3 regions of the Dyella sp. 01N448 genome follow, and region 2 is predicted to be linked to each of the others. Evidence: predicted binding sites of a transcription regulator. Region 2 holds the regulator's gene; each other region holds the start of a gene.

Region 1 (8,132 bases), on a different contig from region 2:
GGCATGGTCAGCCGAATCAGCGTCAGGCGCGTGCTTGTAACGCGCATGCACAATGGAGAAAACGACGGGAACGAAGATCAGCGTGGCGGTGGTCGCAAACAGCAGGCCACCGATCACGGCGCGACCCAGCGGTGCGTTCTGCTCACCGCCGTCGCCCAGGCCAAGCGCCATCGGCACCATGCCGATGATCATGGCCAGCGCGGTCATCAGCACCGGACGGAAGCGCACGAAGCCTGCCTCGCGCGCCGCCAGCGTGGCGTCGCCGTGGATGGCCAGGCGCTCGCGGCAGAAACTCACCACCAGCACCGAGTTGGCGGTCGCCACACCCATGCACATGATGGCGCCCGTGAGTGCCGGCACCGACAACGTGGTGTGCGTGACGAACAGCATCCATACGATGCCGGCGAGCGCCGCAGGCAAGGCAGTGATGATCACGAACGGATCGGTCCAGGACTGGAAGTTCACCACGATCAGCAGATACACCAGCACCGCCGAACCCAGCAGGCCAAACAACAGGCCGAAATAGGCGTCGTGCATGGTCTGCACCTGGCCCAGCAGCGCCACGTTCGCGCCCTTGGGCAGGTCTTTCTTGGTGTCGTCCAGCACCTTCTGGATATCACCGGCTACCGCGCCAAGATCACGGCCCTGAATGGCCGTATAGATCTCCACCATCGACTGGATGTTGTACTGGCTCACGATGGTGTTGCGATGCGTGCGCGTGATGTCGGCCAGTGCGCCCAGCACCTGCGGATTGCCGCCACTCTTGGCGGTGATCGGCAGATTGCTCAGCTGCGCCAGCGAGTCCAGCTGGTACTGCGGCACCTGGGCGGAGATCGGATAGGTGACGTTGTTGTCCGGATTCAACCAATACGTCGGCGCCACCTGCGCCGTACCGGAAAGGTCGGCGATCAGGCTGTTGGTCACGTCGCCTTCGGTCAGGCCCAGCAACTGTGCACGCGTGCGGTCCACGTCGATGCGGAACGCCGGCTGCGCCTGCGACTGCTGCAGGCGTGCATCGACCACGCCGGGAATCTGGCGCAGCTTGTTGAGCAGGATGTTGGCGTACGCGAAGTCCTTCTCCAGGCTCCTGCCGCGGATCTGCAGATCGATCGGCGCGGGCGAACCGAAGTTCAGGATCTGGCTGACGATGTCCGCCGGCGGGAACGAGAACGTGGTGCCCGGGAACAACCGCGGCAGCCTTTCGCGCAGGACCTTCACGTATTCCGCGCTCGGGTGATGACCTTCCTTCAGCGAAATCTGGATATCGCCGTCGGACTCGCCCACTTCGCCGGTATTGTTGTAGATCGTGTTGATCGAGCTCGAATACTGGCCGATGTTGTCGATCATGGCATCGAGTTCGTCCGGCGGTATCACCTGACGGATGGCCTTCTGGATGTCTGCAAATTCCGCCGCGGTGGTCTCCACACGCGTGCCTACGGGAACGCGTGCGTGCACAAGGATCTGGCCGCCGTCGACATCAGGGAAGAAGTTGCTGCCCAGTCCCGGCAACAGCGCGAACGACAGCAGCACAAAGGCGAGGAAGCCGATCACGAACACCTTGCGGTTTTCCAGCGCCAGATGCAGCACGCCGCTATAACCGGCACGGAATTTCTCAAAGCGATTGACGAAGCCCTGCTGGAAGCGGCCGAGCATCGTCTTCGGCGCCGGCTGCTCGATATGCTGGCCATGTTCGTCCACCGTCGCCGGATGCGCCTGCAACAGGTATTTCGCCATGGTCAGCACGAGCGTACGCGACAGGATGAAGGAGAAGATCATCGCGAAGATCACCGCCTCCGCCATCGGCACGAACAGGTAGCGCGCCACGCCCGGCAGGAAGAACATCGGCACGAACACGATGCAGATGCAGCACAGCGACACGAATGCCGGCACGATGATCTGCGCCGAACCATCCACGATCGCGGTGATGACGTCCTTGCCCTGCTCCAGGTGCCAGTTGATGTTCTCGATGGTCACCGTGGCTTCGTCCACCAGGATGCCCACCGCCAGCGCCAGGCCGCCCAGCGTCATGATGTTGAGCGTCTGGCCGATCGCCGACAGCGTGAACACCGAGCCCAGCACCGCCAGCGGAATCGACGTGGTGATGATCAGGGTCGAGCGCCAGCTGCCCAGGAACAACAGGATCATCAAGCTGGTCAGCGCCGCGGCAATGATGCCTTCGCGGACCACGCCATCGATGGAGGCGCGCACGAACACCGACTGATCGCCGATCGGCTTGATGGTCAGGTTGTCCGGCAGCGAATCCTTCATCTCCACCAGCTTCTGGCGCGCGCCCGCCACGATGGCGAGGGTGGAGGTGGAGCCGTTCTTCAGGATCGACAGCATCGTCGAGCGCACGCCATCCACGTGCACGATGTTCGTCTGCGGCGGGGCTCCGTCGCGCACATGGGCCACGTCGCGCACATAGATCGTGGTGCCGTTGACCATCTTGACCGGCAGGTCTTCCAGCTCGTCCACGTGAGTGGCGGCGTTGTTCAGCTCCATCACGTATTCGTACTTGCCGATCTTCTGCGTGCCGATCGGGCTGATCTGCTGCTGGTTGGCCAGCGCGTTCGCCACGTCCTGGGTGGACAGGCCGCGCGCCTGCAGCGCCGCCGGATCCACGTCCAGCTGCACCTGGCGCGTCTTGCCGCCGAACGGATAGGGAATCGCCGCGCCCGGCACCGTCACCAGCTGCGGACGCAACTGGTTCAAGCCAAGGTCGCCCAGCTGCTGCTCGGACAGGCCCTTGCCGGACAGCGCCACCTGCAGGATCGGCACCGTGGACGCGTTGTAATTGACGATCAGCGGCGGCGTGGCGCCGGCGGGCATCTGCTTCAGGATCGTCTGCGCAATGGCCGTCACCTGCGCATTGGCCGTGGCGATGTTCACGCCCGGCTGAAAGAAGATCTTGGTGATGCCCATGCCATTGATCGACTCCGACTCGATGTGCTCGATGTCGTTGACGGTCGTGGTGAGCACGCGCTCGAACGGCGTGTTCATGCGGCCGGACATCTGGTCGGGCGTCATGCCGGTGAACTGCCAGGACACGGCGATCACCGGAATATTGATTTCCGGAAAGATGTCGGTGGGCGTTCGTGCCGCCGACATCACACCAAAGATGAGGATGGTCAGGGCGAAAACGATGAATGTGTAGGGCCGCGTGAGCGCGATCCGGACGATGCCAAGCATGCGGGGGATTTCCGTGCGCGAAATGATGCGTCGCGGCAAATTTTCGCATGCAGCGAAAACTCTCAATAGAGCTTGGAGGATGAAGATAATTTCATGTTCTACGTGGCGCCTGCATTGCGCACGCAGATGAAACTATCTTCATCTGGCCGATCGGCCCTCAGGCCGTCATCGGCGTGACTTCCGGCACGGAGCGGGACAGGCAGGTGCCGACTTTTTCGTCCGGCGCGAGTGCGTAGCAATACAAAGTCAGTCGCGCACCGTTGCTGCTGGCATCGCCGATGTCGAGCGCATAGCCGTGCAGACGCACGATGGCGCTGACGATGCTGAGCCCCAGGCCCGAGCCGCCGGTAGTGCGACTGTTGTCGCCGCGGTAGAAGCGACGCGTCACCGCGTCGCGCTCGTCGGCCGGAATACCCGGGCCGCTGTCGATCACGTCCACGCGCGGGCCACGCTTGTCCATGCTGGCGCGCAGGCTCACCTTGCCGCCCGCCGGGGTGAACTTGATGGCATTGCCGACCAGGTTCGCCAGCGCTTCGAACAGCAGATGCGCATCGGCGCGCACGGGCTGCAGCGACTGGATGTCGACCTCGAAGGTCTGGCCACGATCCTCGGCGACAGGCGCGTAGAACTCGTGCACCTGACGCAGCACCTGCCCCACGTCCACTTCGTCGAAGCAAGCGGCGCGATGACGGTCTTCGAGTTCGGACACACGCAGCAGCGCGCGGAAACGCGTCAGCACTTCGTCGATATCGACGATGCACGATTCCACCAGCGCCGATTCGGGCTCGCCATCAAGTTGCTGCTGCGTGCGATACAGGCGTGCGCGCAAGCGCGTCAGCGGCGTGCGCAGGTCGTGCGCGATGTTGTCGCAGACGCCCTTCACTTCATTCATCAAGCGCTCGATCTCGCCCAGCATCGTGTTGACGATGCCTGCCAGCTGGTCGAGCTCGTCGCCGCGCCGACTGATCGGCAGGCGCTTGGAAAGATCGCCTTGGCGGATAGGATCGGTCGCATCCTGCAGCGCACGGATGCGCTTCTCCGGACCGCGGCGCAACAGGAAACCGCCGAGCAGGCCAGGAATGATGGTCAGCGAGATGCCCCAAAGCAGCGCGCGACGAACGATCGCACCGATGCCGTCGATGGTGCTGATGTCCTTGGCAATGACGAGGATGTCGCCATTGGGCAGCGTCGAAGCCAGGCCGCGTGCGCGCACGCGCTCCGCATCGCGGTCGGAGCGCGGCAGGCCATGCTTGAGCAGGTGCACCTGGCCATCGCGCAGCAGCGACGTGGGCAGATGGTCGATATTGCCTGCCACCGGCTGATGGTCCTTGTCGAACAAGCCCACCGACATGATGCCGTGCGGATCGATCGCGGCGGCGGCATCCACCGTGGTGGCGAGGCGGGCGGGATCGGTCGAGGCGATGTAATGCATACGTTGCTGCAGCATCTGGTCGATGACGCTGTTGAGATAGCGCGTGGTTTCCCACTGGATCGCGCCGACCAGCACCGCGCCCCATACGACGAACAAGGCGCCGTAGATGAGGATCAACCTCGAGGTGGTCGAATGCCAGCTGTTGGGACGTGCTTTCATGACACCACCGGGGCAGTTTCATTGGCGGCCGCGAGCATATAACCGGTGCCGCGCACAGTGTGGATCAACGCCGGTTGGCCGGCGCCGTCGATCTTGCGCCGCAAACGCGCGATATGCACGTCGATCACATTGGTGCCGGGATCGAAATGGAAACCCCACACCGTCTCGAAAATCATCGTGCGGGTAAGCACCTGCCCGGAATTGCGCATCAGGAATTCGAGCAGGCGGTATTCGGTGGGCAGCAGGGTCAGCGGCTGGCCACCGCGATACGCCACGTGGCTGACCAGATCCAGCTCCAGGTCGGCCACGCGCAGGCGCTGGACCGACTGCGGCTGGCGACGGCGCAGCAGCACTTCCGCGCGCGCCGACATTTCATCAGGTGCGAAGGGCTTGGTGAGGTAGTCGTCGCCGCCCGCGCGCAAGCCGCGCACGCGCTCGTCGACATCGCTCAAGGCGCTGATCATCAGCACCGGCGCGTCGCTGCCTGCGCGGCGCAATTCGGCCACCACGTCGATGCCGTCCATGCCGGGCAGCATGCGGTCCAGCGTGATCAGGTCGTAGCCGCCTTGCAGCGCATGCGCCAGGCCATCGCGGCCGTTGGCCACCCATTCCGCGAACATGCCGTGCGCGCTCAACTCCGCGACGATTTCTCGCGCGGTGGTTTCGTCGTCTTCGATGACCAGCACTCGGGGCATGACGGCACTACAAACGGGGATCCGGTGGTGAGAACGCGGGGACAGCCGTGTCCTCGCAAAGGCAAACGGCCCCTGGAGGGGCCGCTTGTCATCTTACGCCGACAGAGAAGATCAGGCCGCGAACAGGCCGCGCATCTTCTTCATGGCGTTGGCCTCGACCTGGCGGATACGTTCGGCGGAAACGCCGTACTCGTCCGCAAGATCCTGCAGCGTGGCCTTGTCTTCGTTCAACCAGCGGCGCTGGATGATGTCGCGCGAGCGCTCGTCCAGGTTCTTCAACGCCGCCGACAAGGTGTCGAGCTGGTTGTCGGCCTGGTCGGCATCGGCCACGTTGTCGTACGGGTCGGCGCCATCGTCGATCAGGAACGCTTCCGGTGCCGGCTTGGCATCGTCCTCGGCATCCGCCGGGGCTTCGAAGCCAATGTCACGGCCCGACAGACGCGATTCCATCTCGCGCACCGTCGCTTCGGGCACGCCCAGATCCTTGGCCACCGTGCGCACTTCTTCGGCGTTCATCCAGCCCAGGCGCTTCTTGCTCTTGCGCAGGTTGAAGAACAGCTTGCGCTGCGCCTTGGTCGTGGCGACCTTGACGATGCGCCAGTTGCGCAGGATGAACTCGTGCATTTCGGCACGGATCCAGTGCACGGCAAAGCTCACCAGGCGCACGCCCTGATCCGGGTCGAATCGCTTCACAGCCTTCATCAGGCCGATATTGCCTTCCTGGATCAGGTCGGCGATCTGCAGACCATAGCCGCTGTAGCCACGCGCCACGTGCACCACGAAGCGCAGGTGGGACATGACCAGTTTGCGGGCGGATTCAAGGTCTTCCTGTTCGTTGTAGCGGCGCGACAGCGCCTGCTCCTCGTCCTGGCTGAGTACCGGAATCCGATGGACCGCCGAGATATAGGCATCCAGGCTGCCGACGACACTCGGCACCGGCAGGTTGGCGGTCACCAAAGCTTGAGACATGGACGGAACCTCCTGTGAGGGAATCAGCTTAGCACTCGGGTATTACGAGTGCTAAAGGCCCCGAAAGGTTCCGGGACCTTTGATGTACTCAATAGTACAGGAATTTGAGGCACCTGTCCAGCAGGCACCCCGGGGAGGCTCCACTATGCGTATCGGGCGGTTCAGCAGCCGTGAAATGCCTGTTTCAGGCTAGTTCGGCCCGCATCGGCAAAGACCAGTCGATAGGCGGCTCGCCGCGGCTTTCCAGGTACTGGTTGGCCGCCGAGAAGTGCCCGCAGCCGATGAAACCGCGATGCGCTGATAAGGGAGATGGGTGCACGGAGCGCAAAATGCAATGGCGGCTGCCGTCGATCAGCTGGCCCTTCTTCTGGGCATACGAGCCCCACAGCAGGAAGACCAGCCCTTCCCGCTCGCGGTTGAGTGCGTCGATCGCCGCATCGGTAAAGCCTTCCCAGCCTTTGCCCTGATGCGAGCCGGCGGTGGCCTGCTGGACGGTGAGCGTGGCATTGAGCAGCAGCACACCGCGGTCGGCCCAAGGGGTCAGGCAGCCGTGGTCCGGGGCCCGGAAACCCAGGTCGCGCTGGATCTCCTTGAAGATGTTCAGCAGCGACGGCGGCGTGGCCACGCCCGGCCGTACCGAGAAACACAGGCCATGCGCCTGGTTCGGACCGTGGTACGGATCCTGGCCCAGGATCACCACGCGCGTGGCATCAAATGGTGTGTGGTCGAAGGCGGCGAAAATCTCCGGACCCGGCGGATAAATCACCTTGCCGGCCTGCTTTTCGCTGCGCAGGAAGTCGGACAGCGCGCGCATGTCCGGGCGCGCCAGATACTCGCCGATGCGGTCCTTCCAGGACGGCTCCAGCCTTACCGGATGTTCCGTCACGCCGCCTCGCCCCGCTCGCGCAGGTGCTGGGATACACGCAGCTGGAAGAGCAGCTTGGTCATCAGCAATTTTTCCTCGATCGGCTTTTCGACCAGATCGTTGGCGCCGGCGCGCAGCAGCGCAGCCTGGTTGGCCGGGTTCTCATCGCCCGTCATCACCAGCACGGGCAGCCTGCCCTTGCTGTAGAGGTATTCGCGGCGGATGCGCTCGAGCAGGTCGCCGCCGGTCAGTTCGCCCTTGAGGCTGACGTCGGTGAGCACGATGTCCGCGCCGACCTTGTCCTGTTCCTTGGCCTTGTCCAGCAGCACCAGGGCGTCCTCGACGCTGACCACGTGATAGACGGTCAGGCCGTGCTTTTCGAGGATGCGGCGGGTCGCCAGCGCGACCACGCGGCTGTCTTCCACGTAGAGCACTTCGCCCTCGGCCGAATCGACGGGCTTCACGTAGCCGCGGATGAACTCCGCCAGCGCCTGGAACCCCAGCGACTTGTCGAAATAATCGGTGACGTGCTCCCCCAGCGTGCGACTGTGCAGGCGACCGTCGACATCGCCCGAGACGACCACGATGGGCACATAAGCCTGGGCGGCGGATTCGCGCACATGGCGGGCGAGTTCCAGCCCGTCCATGTCGGGCAGGCGCAGCGCGATGGTGATGAAGTCGAACGCACCGGCCTCCAGCAGCTCCTTGGCTTCGGCGCCGCTGCCGGCACCCACCACGTCGCTGTCGGGCAGTTCGCTCTTGAGCACGCGGGAGATCAGCTGGCGCACGACTTTGGAGCCATCCACCACCAGCACCCTAGGCG
Region 2 (8,132 bases):
CCCTGCAGGTCGAACTTGCCCAGCGACTTGTTGGCGCTGGCGCGCTCGCGCTCACCCTGCAGCACGTGCACGGTCACCGCGGTCTGGTTGTCGTCGGCGGTGGAGAACACCTGCGAGGCCTTGGTCGGCACGGTGGTGTTCTTCTCGATCAGCTTGGTCATCACGCCGCCCATCGTCTCGATGCCGAGCGACAGCGGGGTGACGTCCAGCAGCAGCACGTCCTTGACGGTGCCGCCCAGCACGCCGCCCTGGATCGCGGCGCCGACAGCGACGGCCTCGTCCGGGTTGACGTCCTTGCGCGGTTCCTTGCCGAAGAAGTCTTTCACCGACTCCTGCACCTTGGGCATGCGGGTCTGGCCACCGACGAGGATCACCTCATTGATGTCGGACACGCGCAGGCCGGCGTCATTCAACGCGGTGCGGCACGGCTCGATGGTGCGCTTGACCAGGTCTTCCACCAGCGCTTCGAGCTTGGCGCGGGTGAGCTTGATGTTGAGGTGCTTCGGACCGGAGGCGTCGGCCGTGATGTACGGCAGGTTCACTTCGGTCTGGTGGCTGGAGGACAGCTCGATCTTGGCGCGCTCGGCGGCGTCCTTCAGGCGCTGCAGCGCGAGCGGATCCTTGCGCAGGTCCATGCCCTGGTCTTTCTTGAATTCTTCGACGAGGTAGTCGATGACGCGCATGTCGAAGTCTTCGCCACCCAGGAAGGTGTCGCCATTGGTGGCCAGCACTTCGAACTGCTTCTCGCCGTCGACTTCGGCGATCTCGATGATGGACACGTCGAACGTGCCGCCGCCGAGGTCGTACACGGCGATCTTGCGGTCGCCGCCCTTCTTGTCCAGACCGTAGGCCAGTGCGGCGGCGGTCGGCTCGTTGATGATGCGCTTGACGTCCAGGCCCGCGATGCGGCCGGCGTCCTTGGTGGCCTGGCGCTGGCTGTCGTTGAAGTAGGCCGGCACGGTGATCACGGCTTCGGTCACCGGCTCGCCGAGATAGTCTTCGGCGGTCTTCTTCATCTTCATGAGGACCTTGGCCGAGATCTCCTGCGGAGCCATCTTGCGGCCATCAGCCGTTTCGACCCAGGCGTCGCCGTTTTCGTGCGCCACGATGCCGTAGGGCACGATGTGCAGGTCTTTCTGCACTTCCGCGTCGGTGAACTTGCGGCCGATCAGGCGCTTCACCGCGTAGAAGGTGTTCTTGGGGTTGGTCACGCTCTGGCGCTTGGCCGGCGCGCCCACCATGACTTCGTTGTCCTTGGTGAAAGCGACGATGGACGGCGTGGTGCGATCGCCTTCCGAGTTCTCGATGACCTTGGCGGTGGTGCCGTCCATCACGGCAACGCACGAGTTGGTCGTGCCCAGGTCGATACCGATGATTTTACCCATGTTGTTTACTCCCGAATTCTTTAAGCGACCCCTCGGCCGCAACTGTTTTGTCAGATGGGGTTTGCCGCGTGGCATCTCAATGCCGACAAGACCCCGGATGCCTTGCCACCGTTGCCGACAGGGGACGCCATTCAGGCGTCCTCGACCGCCGGCGCGGGCGTCATTCCTTGGCGACCGCCACCAACGCCGGGCGCAGCAGCCTGTCGTTCAACACGTAGCCCTTCTGCAGCACGTTGACGACCGTGTTGGGGGCCGCGCCCGGGGCCTCCACCATGCTCACCGCGTGATGCCGCTCCGGATCCAGCGGCTGACCCAGCGGATCGACCTGCACCAGGCCGTTGTTCTCGGCGATCTTCAGCAGCGACTTGAGCGTGAGCGCAATGCCCTCGCGCACGCTGGCGATATCACCGCCTTCCACCTGCAGGCCGCGCTCCAGCCCGTCATAGACCGGCAGCAGCTCGTTGAGCAGCTTCTCGTTGGCGAAGCGGCGAGCCTGCTCCACGTCGCGATGAAGTCGGCGACGCTGGTTCTCGATTTCCGCCTTTTCGCGCAGCACGGTGTCGCGCAGCTCTACGTTGCTGGTTTCCAGTTCGGCGATACGCGACTTCAGCGCTTCCAGTTCGGCGCTGCCCGTCTCGCCCTGCTGGCCTGGCGTCTCGTTGGACACCGTTGGGTCGTTGCTTTGCATGAATCACTCCAAGCCTTATCCGTGGCCGGTGCATCGCGCACCAACCGTCAAACACTTGCGGGTAAAACCCCGCCTCCCGAGCGGGTTATAAGGTCGTAGCGACGCGATTCAAGGCGTCGCTAAGCAATCCGGCCGTGGCTTGTACCACGGGAATCACCCGTTCATAGGCCATGCGGGTGGGTCCGATGACCCCCACCGCGCCCAGCACGCGACCCTGCGCACCATAGCTGGCCGTGACCACACTGCAACCATCAAGTGCGGCAAAACCCGATTCTTCGCCAATAAACAGCCGCACGCCGGGGGCCTTGGCACACACTTCCATCAGCTGCAGCAGCTCGTTTTTCTGCTGGAAGGCCTCGAACAGCTCGCGCAGGCGCTCTAAGTTCGCTAGTTCCGAATAACCCATCAAGTTGGTCTGGCCGCTGACCAGCACGTCGTCGCTTTCGGTCTGGGGTGCGAACGAGGCCGCGGCCAGTTCCACCGCGCTGGACATCAGGCGGTTGAGTTCGCCGCTGGTCTCGCGCAACTCGCGCAGCAGATGGGCGCGGATATCGTCCAGGCGCAGGCCGGCGAACTGGGTATTGAGGTAGTTGGCGGCGTGCTCCAGCTCGCGCGCGTCCAGCGGCTTGGCCAGCTGCACAATGCGGTTCTGTACCTGGTTGTCCGAGAACACCAGGATCACCAGCACGCGGGCGTCCGGCAGGGCCACGAAATCGATGTGGCGCAACGGGAAATCCGCCTGGCGCGGCACGGTGACCACGCCGGCGAACTGCGTCATGGCCGAAAGAAGCGTCGACACATTGCCCAGCAGGTCGCGGGTGGTGGTGGGGCCCGGCGGCAGCTCGCGGCGCAGGCGGGCCATCTCGTCCTGCGGCAGCGGCTGCAGTTCGATCAGGCTGTCCACGAACAGGCGCAGGCCACGCGGCGTAGGCACGCGGCCGGCCGAGGTATGCGGCGAAGCGACCAGGCCCGCCTCTTCCAGGTCGGCCATGATGTTGCGGATGGTGGCCGGGCTGACGTCCAGGCCGGACGAACGCGAAAGCGTGCGCGAGCCGACAGGCTCGCCATCGGCGAGGTACTGGGCGATCAATGTGCGCAAGAGGCGTCGTGCGCGGGCATCGAGAGGGGCGGCTGGCATGCTGTATCGCTTCGTGAGACACACAAGAAATAAGGTCTTGCGGGAAAGTTTGCAAGAAACGGGGATGGGGGATCGGTCGCGAGGGTGCAAAAACCGATGCCGGTGATCTGCCGGACGCCGAAGTGCGCGCCCCCACTACCCGCTCCCCGGCCCCATCCCCTTACAATCCCCCGACTTCACCAAGCCGCCACCCATGCTCACCTCGCTCTACGTTCGTCATTTTGCCGTCGTCGAAGAAGCCGAGATCGCCTTCGGCCCCGGCCTTACCGTGGTCAGCGGCGAGACGGGCGCCGGCAAATCCCTGCTGGTGGACGCGCTGATGCTGCTGGCCGGCGCGCGCGCCGACAGCGGCATGGTCCGTGCCGGCAGCGACCGCGCCGAACTCACCGCCGAGTTCGACCTGACGAACCTGCCCGAAGCCCGCGCCTGGCTGAGCCGGGAGGAACTGGACGACGAAGACAGCTGCCAGCTGCGCCGCGTGATCCGCGCCGAGGGCAGCTCGCGCGCCTGGATCAACGGCCGTCCGGCCAATGCCAGCCAGCTCGGCGAGCTGGCCACGCTGCTGGTGGAAATCCACGGCCAGCACGAGCACCAGGCCCTGCTCTCGCGCGCCCATCAGATGGAGCTGCTCGACGCTTATGCGGGCAATGAAGCCCTGGTGGCGCAGGTACGTGAGCTGGCGCAGCAATGGCGCGAGCTCGGCAACCGCATCCGCAAGCTCAGTGGCGGCGACGACCGCGAGCAACGCATCGAACTGCTCAGCCACGAACTGGGCGAACTGGAAAAGTGGGCGCTGCCGCCGGACGATCTGGCCGAGCTGGAAGCCAGCCACAAACGCCTGGCCAATGCCGGCCGCCTGGCCGAAGGCGCCGGCGGCGTGGTGGAACTGCTCGATGGCGAGAGCGAATTCGCGCTGCGTCGTGCGCTCGGCCGCGCTCAGCTGGAAATGAGCAAGCTCGCCGCGCTGGACGATCGCCTGGCCCCGCTGCTGGAGCTGCTGGACAACGCCTCCATCCAGCTCAGCGAAGCAGCCGATGGCCTGGGCCGTTATGCGCTCGACGTCGATCTCGATCCCAACCGCTATGCGGAAGTGGATACGCATCTCACGCGTCTGCACGAACTGTCGCGCCGCCATCGCGTAACGGTTGCCGAGTTGCACGACAAGGCCGGCACGCTGCGCATTGAGCTGAGCGAACTGGAAGGCGCCGGCGATGCTTTGGAAAAACTGGCCAAGCAGCGCACGCGCCTGCAGCAGCAATACGACGAACAAGCCGGCCAACTCAGCCAGGCACGCCAGCAGGCCGCCGAGCGCCTGGGCGGTGAAGTCAGCATCCTGATGGGCGAGCTGGGCATGAGCGGCGGTCGCCTGGTGGTGGAGCTGGAAGCGACCAACGAAGGTGATCCCGATGTGCAGGGCCGCGAACGTTGCGAACTGCTGGTCAGCGCCAACCCCGGCCAGCCGCCGCGCGCGCTGCGCAAGGTGGCCTCGGGCGGCGAGCTGGCGCGCATCAGCCTCGCCATCGAAGTGGCCACACTGGGCAAGGACACCGTCGGCACCATGGTGTTCGACGAAGTGGATACCGGCATCGGCGGCGCCGTGGCCGAAGTGGTGGGGCAGAAGCTGCGCGCGCTCGGCGCGCAACGGCAGGTGCTGTGCGTCACCCATCTGCCGCAGGTCGCTGCGCAAGGCCATGCGCATCTGCGCGTGAGCAAGGACAGCGATGGCGAGTCGACGCGTACGCGTATCGAGAAGCTCGATGCCAATGGTCGCCGCGATGAGCTCGCGCGCATGCTGGGCGGTGTGGAGATCACTCGTGAAACGCGGGCGCATGCGAAGCAGATGTTGGAGCGGGCGCAGGTTTAATCAGGTTGCGCGTACACCTGTGGGAGCGCACCCTGTGCGCGACTGCGGCGTCGGGTCGTTAGCGCTCCGTAGGTTTGTCGCGCACAGGGTGCGCTCCCACAAAATCAACATGGGCGCAGGTGCTGGAAACCCTTGTGGGAGCGCACTTGTGCGCGACCGCAGCGTCGCGTCGTTGACGCTCCGTCGGTGGTCGCGCACAAGTGCGCTCCTACAACAATCAAAAGCGTCGCGTCGTTGTCGCTCCGTAGGTGGTCGCGCACAAGTGCGCTCCTACAAAAATCAAAATCGCGATGGTCCTGTGGAATCAGTTCTTGCGCGGCAACAACCCGCGTTCGGCGGCCATGCGATAGAGATCCAATTCCGAACCGGCGCCGAGCTTGCCCATCAAACTGGCGCGGTGGATGTAGACGGTCTTCTGGCCGATGCCCAACTCACCGGCCACCTGCTTGGGTGCGCGACCTGCGGCCAGCAACAGGAAGACTTCACGCTCGCGTGCCGTCAATCGATGGATGGGATCGCGCGATTCGCTCGGCCGCTCGGCGCGACGCTTGCGCAGGTCGGAGCTGAGAAAACACTCTCCCTGCATCACCGCACGCAGGCCGGCGACCAGTTCTTCGGGGGCCACGCCCTTGGTGACGTAGCCGCTCGCGCCGCGACGTAGGGCTTCGGATACATAGGGCTCGCCGTCGTGCATGCTCAGCACCACGATGCGGGTGTCCACGGCGACGCTGCGCAGATGCTCGATCAACGGCAGCCCGCTGCCATCGGGCAGCGAGAGATCGAGTGCCACGAGATGGGGACGACAGGTGCCGACCGCTTCGACCGCATCGTCGGCGCAGCGGCATTCCGCCACGACCTCCAGATCCGGTTCCAATTCGATCAGCCGCTTGAACCCCTCGCGGACAATGGCATGGTCATCGACCAGGACAATGCTGTACATGAACGCATGTATAGCAGCCTGCGGGGCGGTTGACGATCACCCTGCGCATGCGACCGGCCAAAAGCACGCCGGTGGCCGCCTAGACGCCCTCCCGACGCCATGTAACATCGACCGCATGCGACCTAAACACCCCGTGCTGCCCGGTTCCAGCCTCTTGCTCGGCATCGGCTATCTGCTGCTCTGGCTGCTGCTGTGGCCCACCGAGCAACCCTATTGGATGCTTCCCTACGGCCTGCGTTTCGGCGCACTGCTGCTGGCGCCCATGCGCATGTGGCCTTGGCTGCTCGGCGCGGAGTTTGCCGCCAGCGGGCTGATTTCCTATGTCCACCCGCAGCCGATGGGTTGGCATGGTTTCCTGCTCGGTGAATTGCCCGAGCCCCTCGTCGTCGCCACCTGCCTGTGGCTGATGCGACGCGCGAACCTGCACGCCAGCCTGCGCGATCCCGAAGACGTGGCCCGCCTGCTGCTGTCAGCGGCCTTCACCGTGGCAGCCACCACGGCGACGGATGCGGTGCTGATGGCCTTGGTCCATGCCAGCCCCACCACCGAGCTGATGATGCAGGCGTTGGGCCAGGACCTGCTGGGCAACTACGTCGGCGTGCTGCTGGTGGTGCCGCTGCTGGTGATGCTGCTGCGGGCTCGGCTCGACAAGCGCGGCCTGGGGCGCCTGTTGATGGACGGCCTGCTGGTGCTGCTGCCCTCGCTGGCCATCCTGCTGGTGCTGTCCTCGCACGCGGCACCGCAGCCGCAGTTCGCACGCGTGCTGTCGCTGGCGCCGGTGCTGTTCTTTGCGTTCCGCCATGGCTGGCGCGGCGCCAGCCTGGCCATGCTGATTTCGAGCCTGGGCATGACGCTGGTCGATCACCTCTCCGGTCATGGCTCGCCCGGCGCACCCGGCGAACTATTCCTGGCGGTGGCCGGCACCGGCGCGCTGATGCTCGGCTCGGCGACCGATGCGCTACGCCGCAGCAGCGAGCGGGTGGCGGAGCAGAACGTCTATCTCGCCGCCGTGAACCGCCGCCTGGATCACCTCGCACGGCAGCTGCGCGACGCCGCCCGCGGCAACCTGCGTACCGAAGAAAACCAGCGCCGCCACATGGCCGCCGAGCTGCACGACGAGCTGGGCCAGAACCTCACGGCCATCCAGACGCACCTCAAGCTGGCGCAATCGCGGCTGGCGCAAGCGGGCATGGACGATATCGGCGTGTCGATCAACGCCATCCTCGGCCATATGCGTCGCGCCCTGCACCGTCTGCTGGACGATCTACGGCCCGCCGTGCTCGACGAATTCGGCCTGTTGCGCGCGCTGGACGAAGGCCCGATCCGCGACCTGCTCAACGCCGCCGGCGTGGCCTATCGCACCGAACTGCACGGCGACCCGCGCCTGCTCGACGACGACACCCGCACCGTGGTCTATCGCCTGGTGCAGGAAAGCGCCACCAATGCCGTGAAGCACGCCCATGCGGACACCTTCCAGCTGCGCCTGCGCATCGGCGAGCGCCAGGGCGTGGCACTGGCCCTGCTGGACATCCGGGACAACGGGATCGGCCTGCCGGCCCGCATGCCGCGGGGCGGTCGGGGCATGCAGGGCATGCGCGACCGGGTGACTTCACTGGGTGGGCTGTTCCGGGTCCGGCCTGAGGCCCAGGGCGTTCATCTTCGAATATTGTTGCGCAGCAACACACAAACTGGTGACGTAGCTCGCACTTAGGATCGTTACATAGGAAATTTTCCGATACCCGAGGTGTGAAGGGTTCGTTACGCTGGATTCATCGATGTGGGGGAGCCACCATCGCAAGATGGTGAGCCATGCCAACCGTGGGGACGGTGGGCATGAAGAACGGCAGGATGCCGTTCCGCCGAAATCGGTGGCAAAACCGGGACGCGCGAGCAACTCGCCCTCCTAGGAGCCATCCGGTATCGGATAAGCCGCCGGGCGGACAGGAGTCCTCCCGCGGCTTTTTTTATGGGCGAAGGTTTTGTATCTTGCCGACCGGCCACGAAAAAGGCCGGCAACGTCTCCGTCACCGGCCTTCCGGACACCGCACGCCTTGGCTTACTTGCTGCCCTTCTTGGGGCGCACGTACAGCACCAGGCTGTGATCCTCGATCACGTAG
Region 3 (8,132 bases), on a different contig from region 2:
TGCGTCCACGTGGTGCGCGGGCGGCAACGTCGTCGGCGCTGGGCGGCGGCAGGCGCGTGAGTACATGCAGCGACAACAGCAGCGGCGGGATGAACACCAAGCCGGTGAGAAACGGCATCCAGTGCTCGCTGACGCCGGCCAGCAACATCGCCTTGCCCACGCCTTTGACCACGCCCGAGGCGAAGATAAAACTTGAGGCGAGGATGGCGCCCATCAGCTCCGTCGCCTGCCGACCCTCGATGTATCCGAACACCAGGCCCCACACCATGCCCAGCGGCAGGCCATTGAGGAACAGAAACACGATGCCCGGCACCGGCGGCGCCAGCGCAAAACCCAGCAGCGCCAGCCACGACAGGCCGATCAACACCAGAATCGCCACGGCGCGGCGCGATGTCTGCAGCTCGGGCACGAGTCGGATGCCCCACACCTTGCTCAGTGCGTAGCCCATCACCTGGGCGATCACCAGCCAGATCTTGTAGTCGACGCCCAGCCAGCTCATGCCCTCGTAGCTGCCGGCGCTGAACGGTTTGCGGAAGGCATACATGCACGAGTAGGTGCAGAACGCCGCAAAGCCCGCGACCAGCGGCAGCATCGAGGGCGACCAGGGCGACCACGCCCGGCGCGATGGAGGCAAGCGCATGGGTTGCGTCACGCCGGGTTCGGCCGGCCGGCACGAACGAGCAAAGCGGGCAGCTCATCCAAGCTGTCGAGCACGGCATCGGGCTGATAGGCCAGCAACTCGTCGCGGTGATAAGCGCCCGTCGTCACCGCCACCACCAGGCCGCAGCCCGCCGCGCGACCTTCGCGAATATCCACTTCGGTATCGCCCATCTTGATGACGCGCGTGGCATCGCTGACGCCGCACGTCGCCATCAACGCGCGGATCATGTCGGGCGCGGGCCGACCCTGGGCAACGCGATCCGCCGAGATCGCGGCATCGATCAGGCCGCGCTGGCGCCAGCCGAAGCGTTCGATCAGGCATTCGGCGATGTCTTGCGAAAACGCCGTGTTGAGCGCGATCTTCACGCCCTGCTGCCGCAACCAGGCGAACAGCTCTTCTGCCCCGGTCATCGGGCGCACGGCGTCGTGTGTCCGGTAGCAATCGAGCATGCGCTGGACGAAATCCGCGTGCACCTGCGCCACCTGTGAGTCGTCCGCCGGCAGGTCGTGCGCCGCCAGCAAACTGCGAATGGCGGCCGGCTTGGTGTAGCCCATCAGGGCTCGCAGATCCGCCAGCGACGCGTGGCAGCCAGCCTGCGCCAGCGCGTCCTGCAGCGCCTGCGCCACCAGGTCCGGATCGTAGACCGTGGTGCCGGCCATATCGAAAACCGCCAGTTCGAACGTCATATCGCCTCCCTTGATGGAGAGGCATGCTGGCGAGCGGCGATGGCGCGCCGGTGACGCGGACATCGACAGTCGGCGCCGACTGTCTAGTCAATGCGGCGCAGTGGGAATCCCGTCACGCGCGACGCCAAACATCAGCCTGGATTGCGCACCCAGTCGAGGTAAGGCGCATGCCCCTCGGTCACCGGCACCGCGATCAGCTCGGGCAACTCATAGGGATGCAGGCTGAGCAGGCGCTCTTTGAGCGCGGCGAACTGCGCGGCCGTGGTCTTGATCAGCAGCAGTTCTTCATTGTCGGTGACCACCTTGGTCTTCCAGCGATAGGTGGACGACACCGCGGGGATGCGGTTCACGCAGGCAGCCAGGCGTTCGCCCACCAGGGCCTCGGCCAGGTGCTGCGCGCTGGCCACATCGGGACAGGTGCAATAGCAGAGCAGGACGGTTTCAGACATCACGACCTCGACATCAGTCCGTAGTGGGCGAATTTCTCCAGCACCGCGGCCACCTCCTCATCGGTGAGCATGACCGGCGTGCCGACCTGCAAGGACAGGGCGTACTGGCGGGCGAGATTTTCCACCTCCACGGCGCGCCACATGGCCTGCGCCAGCGAACTGCCCAGCGCGATCATGCCGTGGTTGGCCATCAGGCAGGCCAGTCGGCCCTCCAACGCTGCCACCACGGCATCGGACAGGGCCTGGGTGCCATAGGTGTGGTAGCCGGCGCAGCGGATCGAGTCCCCGCCACCCACGGCGATCATGTAGTGGGCGGGCGGAATGTCCCGGCGGCACATGGCCAGCGCCGTGGCATAGGGCGGGTGCACGTGGACGATGGCCTGGGCGTCGGGCCGGGCCAGGTAGATGTCCCGATGGAAGCGCCACTCGCTGGAAGGTCGCTGCGAGCCCGGCCACTGGCCGTCCCGATCCACCAACACGATACCCTCCACCGTGATCTCCTCATACGGCGTGCCGCTGGGCGTGATCAGAAAACCCTCGCCGCAGCGGGCACTTAGGTTCCCCGAGGTGCCTTGGCTGAGGCCGCTCACGGCCAGCCTGGCACCCTGGTTCACGAGCTCCTGGCGCAGCGTCGGCTCATCGCTCACGGGCGGGTCCTGGTGGGGGGCAGGCCGGCATGGTCGGCCGTCCGCAGGCCTCTGTCGATAGCACGATCGGTGACTTTTCGGCCCAATGCGCCTTGAAAGGCCCCCGCCGCTCCCCCATTGGAAGACTCAGCCATCGGACGGGCGCCTCTTGCAGGGGGCATTTGCGTCGTTAGAATTGGCACTCACCTCCGGGGAGTGCTAACAAGCGCCACCCAGGCGCCGCTCCGGGGTCCCGAATCTTGTTCAACCATCCAAACGAAGCTGGAGCCCACCCATGAGCAAACTGCGTCCGCTGCACGATCGCGTCATCGTCAAGCGCCTCGAAGAAGAGCGCGTCTCCGCTGGCGGTATCGTCATTCCCGACAGCGCCACCGAAAAGCCGACCCGCGGCAAGGTCATCGCTGCCGGCTCCGGCCGCATCCTGGAAGACGGCAAGGTCCGCCCGATGTCCGTGAAGGAAGGCGACACCGTGCTGTTCGGCAAGTACGCCGGCCAGGAAATCAAGATTGACGGCGAAGAGCTGGTCTTCCTCAAGGAAGACGACATCGTTGCGGTGATCGAAGGCTAAGCGCCTCTCCCGCACCTCTTCCCACCTACTCAACGCATTTGAAGGAATTACGAAATGGCAGCTAAAGAAGTCCGCTTCGGCGAAGACGTCCGCGCACGCATGCTCAAGGGTGTGAATACCCTGGCCAACGCTGTGAAGGTCACCCTGGGTCCGAAGGGCCGCAACGTGGTGATCGAGAAGAGCTTCGGCGCACCGACCGTGACCAAGGACGGCGTCTCCGTCGCCAAGGAAATCGAACTGGCCGACAAGTACGAGAACATCGGCGCGCAGATCGTCAAGGAAGCCGCTTCCAAGACCTCCGACGTCGCCGGCGACGGCACCACCACCGCCACCGTGCTGGCCCAGGCGTTCATCCAGGAAGGCCTCAAGGCCGTCGCTGCCGGCATGAACCCGATGGATCTCAAGCGCGGTATCGACCAGGCCGTCAACGCCGCGGTTGCCGAGCTGAAGAAGCTCTCCAACCCGACCGCTGACGACAAGGCGATTGCCCAGGTCGGCACGATTTCCGCCAACTCCGACGCCAACATCGGCGACATCATCGCCACCGCGATGAAGAAGGTCGGCAAGGAAGGCGTGATCACGGTCGAGGAAGGCTCGGGTCTCGAGAACGAACTCGACGTCGTCGAAGGCATGCAGTTCGACCGCGGCTACCTGTCGCCGTACTTCATCAACAACCAGCAGTCGCAGCAGGTTGAACTGGACGACCCGTTCATCCTGATCCACGACAAGAAGGTCTCCAACGTCCGTGAGCTGCTCCCGGTGCTGGAAGCCGTCGCCAAGGCCGGCAAGCCGCTGCTGATCGTGGCCGAGGAAGTGGAAGGCGAAGCCCTCGCAACCCTCGTGGTCAACACCATCCGTGGCATCGTCAAGGTTGCCGCCGTGAAGGCGCCGGGCTTCGGCGACCGTCGCAAGGCCATCCTGGAAGACATCGCCATCCTCACCAATGGCGTGGTGATCTCCGAGGAAGTGGGTCTGGCCCTCGAAAAGGCCACGATCACCGACCTGGGCCGCGCCAAGCGCGTGGTGATCACCAAGGAAAACACCACCATCATCGACGGCGCCGGCGAAGCTGAGCGCATCCAGTCGCGCATCGGCCAGATCAAGGCGCAGATCGAAGAGACCTCTTCGGACTACGACCGCGAGAAGCTGCAGGAGCGTGTGGCCAAGCTGGCTGGCGGCGTGGCCGTCATCAAGGTTGGCGCTGCGACCGAAGTCGAGATGAAGGAAAAGAAGGCCCGCGTCGAAGACGCCCTGCACGCCACGCGCGCAGCCGTTGAAGAAGGCGTGGTCCCGGGCGGCGGCGTCGCGCTGATCCGTTCGCTGAAGGCGCTGGAAGGCCTGAAGGGTCAGAACACCGACCAGGACCTGGGCATCGCCATCACCCGTCGTGCGCTGGAAGCGCCGCTGCGCGCCATCGTCTCCAACGCCGGTGACGAGCCGTCCGTCGTCCTGAACAAGGTGAAGGAAGGCAACGGCAACTTCGGTTACAACGCTGCCAACGGCGAGTTCGGCGACATGATCGCGTTCGGCATCCTGGACCCGACCAAGGTCACCCGTTCGGCCCTGCAGTTCGCCGCCTCGGTGGCCGGCTCGATCATCACGACCGAAGCGGCCGTGACCGAAGTGCCGAAGAAGGACGAAGGCCATTCGCACGGCTCGCCGGGCGGTATGGGCGGCATGGGCGGCATGGACTTCTAAGTCCTCGCCTCCAGGCATCGCAACAGAAGGAAAACCCCGCCTCGTGCGGGGTTTTTCTTTTTGGCGGAAAGAAAATTCAAAAAAGTGGCGCCGGCCATTTCCGTTTTGACTCGCCTGGCCGTCTTAGTCCTTGTCACAGTCACCATGCGGGTCGGCGAGCCTTGAACGAACGGAATCTTCAGCCAGGAGAGGAACCCCTGGACGCCGATCTGGTGTTCGCCGCTAGCGGCTGCGCTTACGCGGCGCAACGCTCCCTGGAGCGCGAACTCTGGTGGGCGGGCTTGCCCGACCCGCAGGTGACTGGACCCAAGGAGAGTGCGGCCAAGGAAGGCCACCCTGGGCTGTCCGTATGGTGGCGTTCGTTGTGGGGACGCACCGACTGGCGTGGGCATCTGGGGCAACGCGTGCTGGCAGCGGCGAAATACGTGGCACGCGCGCTATCGATGCCGGTGTTGCACCAGTGGTACCTCGCGTTCCTGCAGTCGGACCCGCTGTTGCAGGCCTGCGTGGACCGCGATCCGCGGCTGCAGGAGCGACACCTGCATCGTTTCGTCAATCGTCAGTGGCATCGCGTGGATCGCGTGCTGGCCGTGCAGGCGCACTACCGGCTGTTGCTGCAGCGCTGGTCGGCGGAGCTGTTCGAGGCGGTGTACGTGGGCGGCCGCGCCACGCTTGGTTCCCTGCGACTCAAGGACGGCAGCGAACTGCGCCTGCATCTGTGCCCGAGTGTGCTCAAGTCATGCGAGGGCGAGCTCACCGTCGAGTTGACCGATGCGTACGACCGAACGCTCTATTGCCTGGTGATGACGCTGATCGATGACGACACGCTGGCCCTCGGCTGCATCCAGGGGCCCGCCGGCGTGGATGCGCGCGAGGTCGTGCGCGAGCTCACGCGCCAGATGCACGGCATGCGCCCCAAGCAGCTCTTGCTGGTACTGGCGTATGCATTCGCGGGCCAGTGCGGCCTGCGCCGGATCCTGGCGGTCGGCAACGTGGCGCACCCGCTGCAGGGACGCACGCGGATGTTTTCCGATTACGATGCCTATTGGCTGGAGCAGGGTGGTGTCGCCGTGCAGGGCGGTTGGTTCCTGCTGCCGGCCAGGTTGCACCACCGCACGGAAGTGGAGACGGAAAGCAAGCGCCGCGCCATGTTCAGGCGCCGCGCGGAGCTGCGCTGGGAAGCGGTCAAACTATTGAATGACGCATTGCGCCCGGTACCGTGGTGGCGCGATGCAACGGAGGCAGCGGCCGATCCGGCATCGTTGCCGCCGCTCCCCGACGTAACCAGGGCAGCCTAGTGGATAGACCCTCCAACACGCCTGCCAACGCGGGCGTGAACCTTGATCCGGCGTTCGCGATGCGCATCGCGGACCTGTTTCGCGATCACAACCGCGCGCTCGTGGCGTTCCTGCAGTGCCGCCTCAACTCGATGTCGGATGCCCAGGAAGTCGCGCAGGAGGCCTACGTGCGCCTGGTGACCATGGACCGGCCGGAGCAAGTGGATTCGCTGCGCGCCTACCTGTTTCGCATCGCCTCCAACCTGGCGGTGGATCGCCTGCGCGCGCGCCAGGTGCGCACCGATCATCCGCTGCTTGCACCGGACGAGGACCTGCACCTCGCACCGATTCCCGAGCGCCACGTGCACGCCGCGGGGCAATTGCAGCAGCTGTACAAGGCGTTGCGCGAGCTGCCGATCAAGACCGCGCGCGCCTTCGTCATGCACGTCATCGATGGCCGCGAGATCAGTGCGATCGCGCGGGCCATGAAAATCAGCGAGCGCATGGTGCGCTATCACGTCGCCAACGCCCTGGCTCATTGCCGGGCACGGGTGGACGAACCGGAGATGCCATGATGGCCAATACTTCCAAAGAACAAACCTTGCGCGTCGCCGCCGACTGGTGGGTACGACTGCGCGATCCCGCTGCCACGGACCGGACGACCGAGCAGTGGCTGGCCTGGGCCGAAGAAGACCTCGAGCACCTGGCGGCCTTCGAACGCGTGACCGAGCTGGCGGCACGGCTGCATGCGCTGGGCGAGGTCTCGCGCGAGCAACTGATCGCCGAATTTTCGCAAGCGCGTGTAGCTACGCGTCGCTGGTGGTTGCCGGCCGCCGCCGCGGCTGCGCTGGTGCTGGCGGTTGGCGGCTACGTCGGCTGGGGCGCCTGGCAGGGCGGCGCCACGCCCCAAACGTATGTCAGCGCCCTTGCCGCGCAACGCAAGGTCACGCTTGAAGACGGTACCCTCGTGACGCTGGGCGGCGCCACTCAGCTGAGCACGCGCTTCAGTCGCGGGCGCCGCCTGGTGGAGCTGGCCGAGGGCGAGGCCTATTTCGAGGTGGTGCACGACGCCGCGCGGCCCTTTGAGGTGCGCGCCGGCGATGTGACCATCGAGGACATCGGCACGGCGTTCAATGTTCGCCGCACGGGCAAGTACGTCACCGTCGCCATGGCAGAAGGGCGCGTACGTGTAGCTGACGCCACCGGTGGCGCCCACAACAGCCTGGAGGCCGTGGCCGGACAGTCGGTGATCTACGATCCCTCGCGTGCGGCCATGAACCTGATTGCCAGCGACCCGGCCAATGCCGCGGCCTGGCGCCAGGAGCGACTGGAATTCGACAACGAACCGCTGGCGGTCGTCGTGGCCAATATCAATCGCTATCGCGCGCAGCCGCTGCAGATCGCCGATGCCGATCTGAAAGCGCTGACGTTTACCGGCACGGTCAAGACCGACGCCATCGACGACTGGTTGAACGCGCTGCCCCAGGTGTTGCCGCTGCAGGTGAATGACAGCGGCGGCCAAACGGTGCTGTCCGATGCACGACGAAAACCGGCCCAACGATGACGCCGGCGTGCTGATCGGACAGCCTCTCGAAAGTCTGCGTTCACGCCGGTGACGTGAGCGCACAAGGGCCGCTGCGCGTGTCAAACTCGCGGTTTTCGCTTGCCATGAAGCGGGGACTATGAGGAAGCGTGCGAAGCTGCTGCTGTCGGGCGGCCTGTGGATGTTTGCGTGCCTGGCCGTGCCGGGCGCTTGCATCGCGCGCGCGTCAGTCATGTCTGATGCTGCGCCCATCGATTTCTCGATACCCGCGCAACCACTCGCCACCGCGCTGATCGCCTTTGGCAAGCAGGCCAATGTGCAGGTGCTCACGGCAGGTTGCACCATTGCGCGTTTTCGTTCGCTCGGCGCCACCGGCAACCTCAGCGCACCGGCGGCGCTTTCGAAGCTCCTTGAAGGCACGGGGCTTGTCTACGAGTTCACTGATCAGGGCACCGTGGTGGTGACCTTGCCCACGCCTGCGGGCAACACGGCATCGTCGAAACCGCGACAGGACGCCAAGCAGCTGACGCCGGTCGAGGCCAATGCCTTGCTCGGCCGCGACGTGGGCTTCAAGGCCTCGCTCACCAGCGTGGGTTCGCGCAA

Evidence for each region. Region 2 encodes HrcA, which represses chaperone genes, less so after heat shock. Its sites were predicted from a motif close to TTNGCACTCNNNNNNNNNGAGTGCNAA; they were not measured.
Region 1: the regulator HrcA is predicted to act here: its motif matches at 6,473-6,499, upstream of rpoH (RNA polymerase sigma factor RpoH).
Region 3: the regulator HrcA is predicted to act here: its motif matches at 2,619-2,645, upstream of groES (co-chaperone GroES).

Annotation. Positions count from the first base shown of each region.
Region 1 covers NZ_JBFTQX010000014.1:2,931-11,062, forward strand. Annotated here, with positions in the region: gene AC1DKY_RS17940 (efflux RND transporter permease subunit) at 1-3,189, opposite strand, end outside; gene AC1DKY_RS17945 (sensor histidine kinase) at 3,347-4,780, opposite strand; gene AC1DKY_RS17950 (response regulator transcription factor) at 4,777-5,475, opposite strand; gene rpoH (RNA polymerase sigma factor RpoH) at 5,587-6,444, opposite strand; gene ung (uracil-DNA glycosylase) at 6,629-7,330, opposite strand; gene AC1DKY_RS17965 (response regulator) at 7,327-8,132, opposite strand, start outside.
Region 2 covers NZ_JBFTQX010000006.1:363,181-371,312, reverse strand. Annotated here, with positions in the region: gene dnaK (molecular chaperone DnaK) at 1-1,385, opposite strand, end outside; gene grpE (nucleotide exchange factor GrpE) at 1,546-2,073, opposite strand; gene hrcA (heat-inducible transcriptional repressor HrcA) at 2,159-3,211, opposite strand; gene recN (DNA repair protein RecN) at 3,405-5,075, shown strand; gene AC1DKY_RS13690 (response regulator transcription factor) at 5,380-6,015, opposite strand; gene AC1DKY_RS13685 (MASE1 domain-containing sensor histidine kinase) at 6,131-7,726, shown strand; gene fur (ferric iron uptake transcriptional regulator) at 8,072-8,132, opposite strand, start outside.
Region 3 covers NZ_JBFTQX010000010.1:52,439-60,570, reverse strand. Annotated here, with positions in the region: gene AC1DKY_RS16385 (DUF5690 family protein) at 1-640, opposite strand, end outside; gene AC1DKY_RS16380 (HAD family hydrolase) at 649-1,347, opposite strand; gene cutA (divalent-cation tolerance protein CutA) at 1,479-1,796, opposite strand; gene AC1DKY_RS16370 (class II aldolase/adducin family protein) at 1,796-2,443, opposite strand; gene groES (co-chaperone GroES) at 2,718-3,011, shown strand; gene groL (chaperonin GroEL) at 3,066-4,709, shown strand; gene AC1DKY_RS16355 (VirK/YbjX family protein) at 4,871-6,007, shown strand; gene AC1DKY_RS16350 (RNA polymerase sigma factor) at 6,007-6,561, shown strand; gene AC1DKY_RS16345 (FecR family protein) at 6,558-7,550, shown strand; gene AC1DKY_RS16340 (TonB-dependent siderophore receptor) at 7,669-8,132, shown strand, end outside.